Regions from separate parts of the Pannonibacter sp. genome, predicted to be linked through region 1. Evidence: riboswitches for the same ligand, from Rfam matches in the RefSeq annotation. Region 1 holds a riboswitch; the other holds the start of a gene.
What was found. A riboswitch is a leader RNA that binds a small molecule or an ion and turns the genes downstream of it on or off. The one in region 1 is predicted to bind cobalamin.
Positions count from the first base shown of each region.

Region 2: another riboswitch for cobalamin. It lies ahead of nrdH (glutaredoxin-like protein NrdH); the one in region 1 lies ahead of ACTIFE_RS11165 (aromatic ring-hydroxylating oxygenase subunit alpha).

Region 1 covers NZ_JBHYDX010000013.1:112,746-117,647, reverse strand. The annotation lists gene ACTIFE_RS11170 (2Fe-2S iron-sulfur cluster-binding protein) at 1-1,125, opposite strand, end outside; gene ACTIFE_RS11165 (aromatic ring-hydroxylating oxygenase subunit alpha) at 1,138-2,382, opposite strand; cobalamin riboswitch at 2,493-2,716, opposite strand; gene ACTIFE_RS11160 (ABC transporter ATP-binding protein) at 2,837-4,603, opposite strand; gene ACTIFE_RS11155 (metallophosphoesterase family protein) at 4,600-4,902, opposite strand, start outside.
Region 2 covers NZ_JBHYDX010000021.1:6,979-11,880, forward strand. The annotation lists gene nrdE (class 1b ribonucleoside-diphosphate reductase subunit alpha) at 1-1,494, opposite strand, end outside; gene nrdI (class Ib ribonucleoside-diphosphate reductase assembly flavoprotein NrdI) at 1,488-1,886, opposite strand; gene nrdH (glutaredoxin-like protein NrdH) at 1,896-2,117, opposite strand; cobalamin riboswitch at 2,372-2,596, opposite strand; gene ACTIFE_RS14890 (YeeE/YedE family protein) at 2,682-3,728, opposite strand; gene ACTIFE_RS14895 (ArsR/SmtB family transcription factor) at 3,790-4,131, opposite strand; gene ACTIFE_RS14900 (hypothetical protein) at 4,247-4,603, opposite strand; gene ACTIFE_RS14905 (cytochrome c biogenesis CcdA family protein) at 4,681-4,902, shown strand, end outside.

The DNA.
Region 1 (4,902 bases):
GTCGCCCGCCGTCATCTTCACCTTGCAGGTGCCGCACATGCCGGCCTCGCAGGCGGCCGGGATGCGGACGGAAGCCGCGCGGGCCGCCTGAAGTAAGGTGGCGCCGGGCGGGGAGGTCATGCGCATGTCGCTGCGGCTGAACTGCAACTCCAGGCCGTCGCTGGCCGGGTCCGCCCCGGCGGGGGGCGACAAGTCGGGCGCGCCCGGTTCCCTGACTGGCCCTGCGGCCTGTCCGGGCGCTTCAACGGTGCCACTCGCCATTGCAAGGCGTAATGGGACGGTAGGCGCGATGGTCAGTGCGGCGGGGATCGCCACGGGCTGATCTGTTGCAATTTTTGCCGGCGCGCCGAAGCTTTCCTCGTGGTAGTGCCGCATGTCGAAGCCGGCATCTTCCAGCATCAGGCGCACACCGGCCATGAAGGGTTCCGGGCCGCAGCAGAAGATCTCCCGCTGCCGGTAGTCGCGCACCAGGAACTTCAACCGCGCCATGTCGATGCGCCCGGTCAGGCCGTGCCAGCGGTCGGCGGCGCTCTTGCGCTCCACCATCAGCCCCAGTGCCAGCTTCGGCATCTGCCGCTCTAGCATCTCCAGTTCGTCGCGAAACAAAAGATCGGCGGGCGTGCGGCCGCAGGTGAGAAAAGCCACGTCGCTGGCCGGGGCCGTGTCGGCCATCGCGCGCAGCATCGAAATCATCGGCGTGATGCCGGAGCCCGCAGACAGGAACAGATAGCGCTCGGCCAGATGGTTCCAGTGGCTGAAATGTCCGGCCGGGCCGCTCGCGGTCAGCGTCATGCCCGGCACCAGCGTGTCGAACATCCAGCGCGTGCCGATGCTGCAGCCTTGCGCCTTCACCGTCACCGAGGCGGAGAAGGGCCGCGTCGGCGTGGAGGAGAGCGTATAGGTCCGCCACACCGGCCCGCCGGGCACCGGCAGCTCCAGCGTCACGAACTGGCCGGGCTTGTAGGAGAACCAGCCGCCGCCTTCGGGCCGAAAGACGAAGGTCTTCACGTCGGCGGTTTCGTCGATCACGGCCAGCACCTCCAGCCGCGTTGCCGGTCCCTTCCAGGGGGCGGTGCTGGCGAAGGGCAGGGCGAGGCCTGCGGCAAAATCCGGTTTGACGGTCATGGATCAGGATCCTCAGGCGACGCTGCGCAACGACTTGGCACCTGTCGTCAGGCGCGTTTCGACATTGCGGCAATACCAGTCAACGAACTGCATCACGCCGCCCTCGTGCAGTTCGGAATAGGGGCCGGGCTCATAGGCGGGCGACTTGATGCCGAAGGCATTCTCCTCGACGATCCGCCGGTCCTGGTCGTTGGTCTGCATCCAGACATGGGTCAGCGTGTCGAGGTCATAGTCGACGCCCTCGACCGCGTCCTTGTTGACCAGCCACTTTGTGGTCACGGCCGTCTCGGTGGCGCTGATCGGCAGCACGCGGAAGGTCACCGCGTGGTCGGTCAGCACGTGGTTCCAGGTGGTCGGATAGTGGAACAGCAGCAGCGCGCCGATCCGCTCCTGGGTCACGTCTGCCGACAGAAGCTCCTGTACGGCAGGCCGACCGGAGATGGTGTAGCTCGCAGCATCGCCGATCAGCGGGGTGCGGCAGGCGCGGAACTGGCCGCTCTCGTGCATCTGGAACCGGCTCGGCAGGCCGCCCGCTTCCAGCCGCGTCCAGTGCTCGGTCAACTCCGGGTCCTCGTCGCCGCCAGAGACGCCAGTCACCGTCGGGGCTTCCGGATAGGTCTTGCAGAGTTCGGGGTGGTTGCCGGCGCAGTGGTAGCACTCTCGGTTGTTCTCCCAGACGAGCTTCCAGTTGCCCTTCTCGATGATCGTGCTCTCGAAGGCGACCTTGGCCTCGGTGAGGCGGTGCGGCGCGAAATAGGGTTGCATCAGCTCAGCAAAGGGCGCGAACTCGGACGGCTTGTCCGCAAGGCAGATGAAGATGTAGCCGGCCACGCTCTCGCAGGCGACGGCTTTAAGCGAGAACTGCGACTTGTCGAAGTCCTCGGCCATCTGCCGCGCATAGAGCAGGCTGCCGTCGAGGTCATAGGTCCACTGGTGATAGGGGCAGACGAGCCTTGCGCTTGAGCCGCGATGCTCCGTGCAAACCCGGCTGCCGCGATGGCGGCAGGAATTGTGGAAGGCACGGATCTGGCCATCGCTGTCGCGCAGGATCACCACCGGATAGTCGCCGACCTGCACGGTGAAGAAGCTGCTGGCCTTGGCCACCTCGCAGTCATGGCCGACGAACAGCCAGTCGCGGTACCAGATAAGATCCAGGTCGAGCTTGAAATACTCCGGATCGATGTAAAAGGCCTGATCGAGAGAAAAGCCTTCCCGCCGGGTCTTTACGCGGCTCAGCATGTCATTGCGAACGTCCATGGCCTCACATTCCGCTTGCCGGCGGGGGACTGGGGGCAGGGACAGGTGCGCTCCGGCGGTCTCCCTCCGCCACAGCCTGCACCGCCCCGGTCCGCCCACCGCGATCCGTTGGGTTCCTGATGGCCAGGGCTGGTTTCCGGGCTTCGAGGCGGCCTTGCGGCCCGGATGCGGCACCTTCCCGGGTTGCCCCAGTGGCTCCTCCACCGCGCTCCTGTCCTCGCCACCGTTGCGGGGGCAGCGCCGGCTTGCCATGCGCCACAAGGCCCATGTCACCGGCTTCCCAATTCTCCCTGCCGCGTCGCCGAGGCAGGGCACCCTGGTCATGCCCCAATCCACCACGGGCGGGCCGTTGCGGATAATCCGAAAACGACACGCCATGCCGGTTCTGCGACGCAGCATCGCAGCGCAAACAGGTTGCGCCTGTCCGATCGCGCAACTGGCGCAAGGCCGGATGTCAGGCGGCTTCCGCGCGGACGAAATGCCCGGGGCTCATTTCGATCAACGGCAGCTCCTCAAGCGTCTCGCCCGGGCGGGTGAAGGCCATGGCCGGCGGGACACTGAGACGCATCGCACCGGCCGGCCGCCTGCGCTCCGGGTCAGCGGCCGGGACAGCCGCCAGCAGCCGCCGCGTGTAGCTGTGCCTCGGCTGCGCCAGCACCTCGGCAGTCGGTCCCATTTCGACGATCTGGCCGCCATACATCACCGCGATGCGGTGACTGACCCGCTCGACAACAGCAATATCATGCGAAATGAAAAGAAATGACATGTCCTCGCGCTGCTGCAAGTCGAGCATCAGATCCGTCACCTGACGGGCAATCGAAACGTCCAGTGCGGAGACCGCTTCATCGGCAACGATCAGTTTGGGTCTGACCGACAAAGCGCGCGCGATGCAAAGCCGCTGCCGTTGCCCGCCGGAGAACTGGTGCGGGTACCGGTGAATGCAGTCTGCTTCGAGCCCGACCCGCATCACCAGTTCGACAGCCAGTGCCTTCTGGTCCCTTTCGATGACAAGTCCGTGGATCCGGGCCGGCTCGGTCACAAGCTCATGCACCGGCAGGCGCGGGTTGAGGCTGGCAAACGGATCCTGAAACACCATCTGCGCCAGCCGTCTTTCTGGTCTCAGCGCTGCGGCCGAGAGGCCGGTCAAGGGCCGGCCTGCCACTTCGATGTGACCCTCGGCCGGTTCGACCAGTCGCAGAACACTGCGCGCCAGCGTGGACTTGCCGCAACCAGACTCGCCGACGAGACCGAGCGTCTCGCCCTCGTTCAGCGTCAGGCTGACATTGCGCACCGCATGCAGTTCCCCCTGCACCCGGCGCAGGAAGCCCTTGCGCATCTGGAACCGGGTGGAAAGGCCCGTGACCTTCAGCACCGGCGTCGTGCCGGCTGGCCCGGTCAGGCTGCCGCTGCCGAGGCGCGGCGTGGCGGCCATCAGCGTGCGTGAATAGGCGGCCTGGGGCGACCGGAACAGGTCGGCGACACGGGCCTCCTCGACCGCCAGCCCATGCCGCAACACGAGAACCCGATCCGCGATCTCCGAGACGACGCCCATGTCATGCGTAATGAAAAGAAGTCCCATGCCGATCTCGGCTTGCAGCGACCGGATCAGGTCGAGGATTTCGGCCTGCGTCGTCACGTCCAGTGCCGTGGTCGGTTCATCTGCAATGAGAAGGTCCGGGCGGCAGGCCAGCGCCATGGCGATCATTACCCGCTGGCGCAGGCCGCCGGACAATTCATGCGGATACTGTCCCAGCCGGCGCTGCGCGTCGGGAATGCGCACTGCCTCCAGCCCGGCCTTGGCCTCGGTTAGGGCCGCGCGTTCGCTCATGCCGCGATGCCGGATAAACACTTCGGCGAGTTGGGCGCCAATGGTCATCACCGGGTTCAGCGAGGTCATTGGTTCCTGGAACACCATGGACACCCGGTTGCCGCGAATGTCGGTCAGGGCGTCGTCGGAAAGTCCGGTCAGCTCGATCTGGTCGCTCCCTGCGCCAAGCAGAACCCGACCGCCAGCGATCTTGCCGCCTTCGCGTTCGATCAGGCGCAGGATGGCGAGCGCGGTTGCCGACTTGCCTGAGCCGGATTCCCCTACCAGCGCCAGCGTCTCGCCGGCGCCGATGGAGAAGCTCAGGCCCTTCACGGCCTCATGCGCGCCGAAGGCCACCTTCAGGCCCTCGACGGCCAGGATCGGCTGGCCGGTGGTCTCCGGCGCGGCGGTCATGCTGCGGTCCGCCGGCGGGCGGCAAACTCGGGCAGGCTATCAAACACCGGCATCACCGGCGTCCAGCGCTCCGCCGTTGGCGTGAAGCCAAAGCGGACCGGATCCTTGCCCTCGACCTGCCAGGAGACGGTGTCGCCAAGCTCCAGGATTCCGAAGGCGCCGGCCGGCTCGCCCGAGGTGGTGAAGCTCTCGGTCAGCGACTGCTGCGTCATGTGGACGATGCCGTCGACCTTCGTGATGGTGTTCCAGTGCACGTGGCCGGCCATGCAGACCACCGGCACGCGGGCCTGGGCCAGGGC
Region 2 (4,902 bases), on a different contig from region 1:
GCGCTCGCGGGCGAGATAGCCGTGCAGGTTCATCTGGCCAAGGCCGATGGCGTGGCTGTCCTCGTTGCCCTTGGCGACCGACGGCACGGAGGCGATGTTGCTCATCTCCGACACGGCCGTCAGCGCACGGATCGAGGTCTCGATGGTCTTGCCGAAGTTGGCGCTGTCCATCGTCTTGGCGATGTTCAGCGAACCAAGGTTGCAGGAAATGTCCTTGCCGAGATGGGCATAGGACAGGTCCTCGTTGAAGCGGCTTTCCTCGCTGACCTGCAGGATTTCCGAGCACAGGTTGCTCATCGAGATACGTCCGGCGATCGGGTTGGCCCGGTTCACCGTGTCCTCGAACATCAGGTAGGGATAGCCGCTCTCGAACTGGATCTCGGCTATGATCTGGAAGAACTCGCGCGCCTTGATCTTGGACTTGCGGATCCGCTTGTCCTCCACCATCTCGCGGTACTTTTCCGTCACCGATATCTCGGTGAAGGGAACGCCATAGACCCGCTCGATGTCATGCGGCGAGAACAGGTACATGTCCTCGTTGTTCTTCGCGAGTTCGAACGTGATGTCCGGCACGACAACGCCGAGCGACAGCGTCTTGATGCGGATCTTCTCGTCCGCGTTCTCCCGCTTGGTGTCGAGGAACCGCAGGATGTCCGGGTGGTGCGCGTTGAGATAGACCGCGCCGGCGCCCTGGCGTGCGCCAAGCTGGTTGGCATAGGAGAAGCTGTCTTCCAGCAGTTTCATCACCGGGATGACGCCGGACGACTGGTTCTCGATCTGCTTGATCGGCGCACCGGCCTCACGAATGTTGGTCAGGCTGAGGGCGACGCCGCCGCCGCGCTTGGACAGCTGCAGGGCGGAGTTGATCGACCGGCCGATGGACTCCATGTTGTCCTCGACCCTGAGCAGGAAGCAGGACACCAGTTCGCCGCGCTGCTTCTTGCCGGCGTTGAGGAAAGTCGGCGTCGCCGGCTGGAAGCGGCCGGAAATGATCTCGTCCATCAGATCACGGGCCAGCTGCTCGTCGCCGCGCGCCAGCGTCAGCGCCACCATGCAGACACGGTCCTCGTAGCGCTCCAGGTAGCGCTTCCCGTCGAAGGTCTTCAGCGTGTAGCTGGTGTAATATTTGAACGCGCCGAGGAAGGTCGGGAAGCGGAACTTCCTGTCATAGGCAGCATCGAAAAGGTCGCGGACGAACGCGAAGGAATACTGCGCCAGAACCTCGGGCTCGTAGTATCCTTCGGTCACCAGATAATCGAGCTTCTCCTTGAGGTTGTGGAAGAAGACGGTGTTCTGGTTCACATGGGTGAGGAAATACTGCCGCGCCGCTTCCCGGTCCTTGTCGAGCTGGATCCGGCCGTTCGCATCATAGAGGTTCAGCATCGCGTTGAGCGCGTGATAGTCCAGCTCCTCGACGGGCCGGCCCTTGCGGTCGGCCGTGAGGGGCTGCGCGGCTGCGTCATCCGCTTCCAAGAGTGAGGGCGTGTCTAGCATGTCCAAAACCGTTCCAGTCCCTGGCTGACATTCGCGACATCCTCCGCCGTGCCGAGCAGCTCGAAGCGGTAGAGGAACGGCACCTGGCATTTGGCCGCGATGATGTCGCCGGCGAGCCCGTAGGCCGCGCCGAAATTGGTGTTTCCCGCGGCGATGACGCCGCGGATCAGTGCGCGGTTCCGCTCGTCATTGAGAAAGCGGATCACGGGCTTGGGCACAGCTCCCTTGGACGTACCACCGCCATAGGTTGGGGTGACCAGCACGAAGGGCCGGGTCGCAAGCGGAGCCGGTGCGGCGGCATCCACCGGCAGGCGCAGCGCGTCCTGGCCAAGCTTTTCGACAAAGCGGCGCGTATTTTCCGAGGTGCTGGAGAAATAGACGAGCCCGCTCATCGCTGTGCCTCAGGCAAGTCCGCCGATCAGGTCGGGACGGAACCCGGCCCAGTGCTGTTCCCCGGCGATCACCACCGGAACCTGGCGGTAGCCGAGGCCCGTGACGAGGTCATAGGCCTCCGCGTCTTCGGAAATGTCGACCAGGGTGTAGGTGATGCCCTGGCGCTCCAGCGCACGGGTGGTGGCGTTGCACTGGACGCAGGCGGGCTTGCTGTAGACGGTGACGGTCATGACATGGCTTTCGAAAGGCAAGCCGACAGGGTGCAGCACGGCGTCCGCAGTCGGCTTTGATAGGGAATTGGGATCAGGCAGCCTGAGGCAGGCAGCCCGGGTCACGCATTGCGGCTTGGCCGCCCAGGCGGAAACTGGAACATCGAACTGATCAACATGACTTCACCCCGAAGCACAATTGCAGGGAACCGGGGAAGCAGGCGGCCGGCGTGAGCCGGACGCGCCAGACATGCCCCCTACCGGTCACCCCGCCGGTGGACGTTTCGCTCAAGGCAGGTCTCCTGGCTCACGGGTCATCACGCTGTACCCAGCCTTCCCGGCTTCTTGAGGAAGCCAGTGGCGCGGTTCGGGTATACGCTCGCCGTTCACAGTTGCGGGGGCAGCTGCGGCTTGGCAAGGCTTTGCAGCCCCGCGTTCCGCATTCCCATCTTAGCCGTCGATCCACTCGAATCGACGGAACCTTGAACGCTACATATAGTAGTTCAAATCCGCTTAGCGTCAATAGGTGCTAAAGGTATGGCGTGTAGGAGGCACTGAGCAGGAGCGCTGAACCAATCAGCAGGCTCATTCAACCTGATAGCCGCCAATCAGTTGCCGCAGCCCAAGAAGGCAGCCGGCGCTGATGGCCAGGAGCGTGACAGGCCCGGACCAGGACAGGGTGGCGAACGCGGTGACGCCCTGTCCGACGGAGCAGCCCATGGCAACAACACCGCCGACGCCCATCAGCATGGCTCCGACAATGGCGCGGCCCAGTTCGCGGGGATCTTCACACGCCTCCCACTGGAACAGGCCCCGCACCATTGAGCCAATAAATCCGCCAAGGATCACGCCCACAACGATACCGACCGAGAAGGAGATTCCGCCTGCCGTGGATGTCATGAGGAACAGCAGCGCCCTGCCCACCGGAGCGGTGAAGGACGGACCTTCGACGTCGATTGCACCAAGGCTAGTGTCTGAGAGCCAGGAAGTTCCCGCAAGGCAACCGGCGACAGCAAGACCGGCTGCAATGCCCCAGAACAGCATATGCGGTTCGCGGCGCAAAGGGCCGTAGGACAAGCCCCAGAAACCGAGGCCGCTGGCAATGACGGAAATGACCAGCGCGGGCGGCAGACCGGCATGGGTTTGCAGGTCGTGCAGTATGCCTTGAGGGCCGAGGGCGTCTTCCTGCGGAAACAACGCGATGCGCAGGGGCGCCAGCGGACCCGATAGGGTGACGTAGGCGGCAATGGCGATGACCACGACAATGACCAGGGCGCGAATGTCGCCGCCACCCATCCGGGTGAGGGCGCCAAAACCGCAATTGCCGGACATGGCCATGCCATAGCCGAACATCAGACCGCCGACGATCGAGGCTACCGGGTTCCAGACCAGCTCGTGGTAGAATGTCATCTCAAGATGGACGTAGCCGGCGAGGGCAGCGAATTGCGTTGCCAGAACAGCGACGCCGAGAACGATTCCCCACAGCCGAAGCTTGCGCGCATCCTTGCCGTAGACGGCCATCTCGAGTGCAGAAACCGTACAGAAATTTCCGAGCCGCCCGGCAAGTCCCAGCACGGTTCCGCCGGCCAGGCCAATCAGGGCTGCGAGGAGGCCATAAGGCATGGCATCCATGTTGTTCTCCTCCCGTCCAGTCGCGCATCGGCCCAGTGGGTAACCGGTTCTCCGGCAGGTCTCAGGCCTGCCTGCCGAACAGTTTCGCGAGGACTTCGATCATCGCGCCGACCCGAGGGTCCAGCAGCGAGTAGTAGATCGTTTGTCCGTCGCGCCGCGCACTTACCATCCCCTCGAGCCGGAGGCGTGCGAGTTGCTGGCTGACGACAGCCTGACGCGATGACAGCAGGTTTTCAAGCTCGGTGACACTCTTGGGGCCACTTGAAAGATGGGCGAGTATGGTCAGGCGTCCATCGTGGCCCATCGCCTTCAGAAAGGCAGCAGCCTCGTTCGACTGCTCGACCAGTCCGGAAAGTTCGGATGACGGCGACCGGCCATCAATGTTTTCCTCGACTGCGGACACGTGGCGACCCCGATGCTTGAGCGCCCTAGATAAAACGTCAGCTTCGCACCTGCAACGCAAACCCCGCAGTTTCCCTGTAGAAGTTTTGGTTGCTGCGGCTTGCCGGCCGCTAGTGTTATGGCACCTTCGCCTTTTCGATCAGTTCTGCCAGCATCGGCCAGAAGAAATCTTCGCCAGGGTATCCTTCGATCCGTCCCATCTCCTGCCCGCCGCGAACAAGGACGAAAGTCGGAGTGAAAGCAGGCCGTGAGGCGAGGTGAATACCCTCAGGCAGGGGAGATTGCAGTTGCAGAAGGCGCAGCGGGGCAGCTTTGCCCTCATCGGTGAGTGCGAATTTCGGTCCGATCTCTTCATGCCAGCGCAGGCAGTAAACGCAGCCTGGTTGTTCGAACATCAGCAGTTCCAACCCCTCGGCGTGTGCCGGGCGCAACAAGCCCACGAGCAGGATCAAACCGAGAAGGATGCGGAGCATGTTGACAGGCCTATACTTACATAGGAATATCCTAATGTATTAAAATAAAGGGCGCAAGCGAGCTCAGGGAGGGGCGCATGCTTGAAGTCAGTTTTGGAGGGGCGGCAATTGCCGGCCTCCTGTCGTTCCTGTCTCCCTGTGTCCTGCCGATGGTGCCCTTCTATCTGTCCTACATGGCCGGGCAGTCGATCAACGAGATTGCAGGCGATGGGGAAGTGAGAAGGGGCGCGCGCCGCCGGCTTGTGCTTCAGGCCATCGCCTTCGCTTGTGGTGTCACGACGATCTTTGTCCTGCTCGGC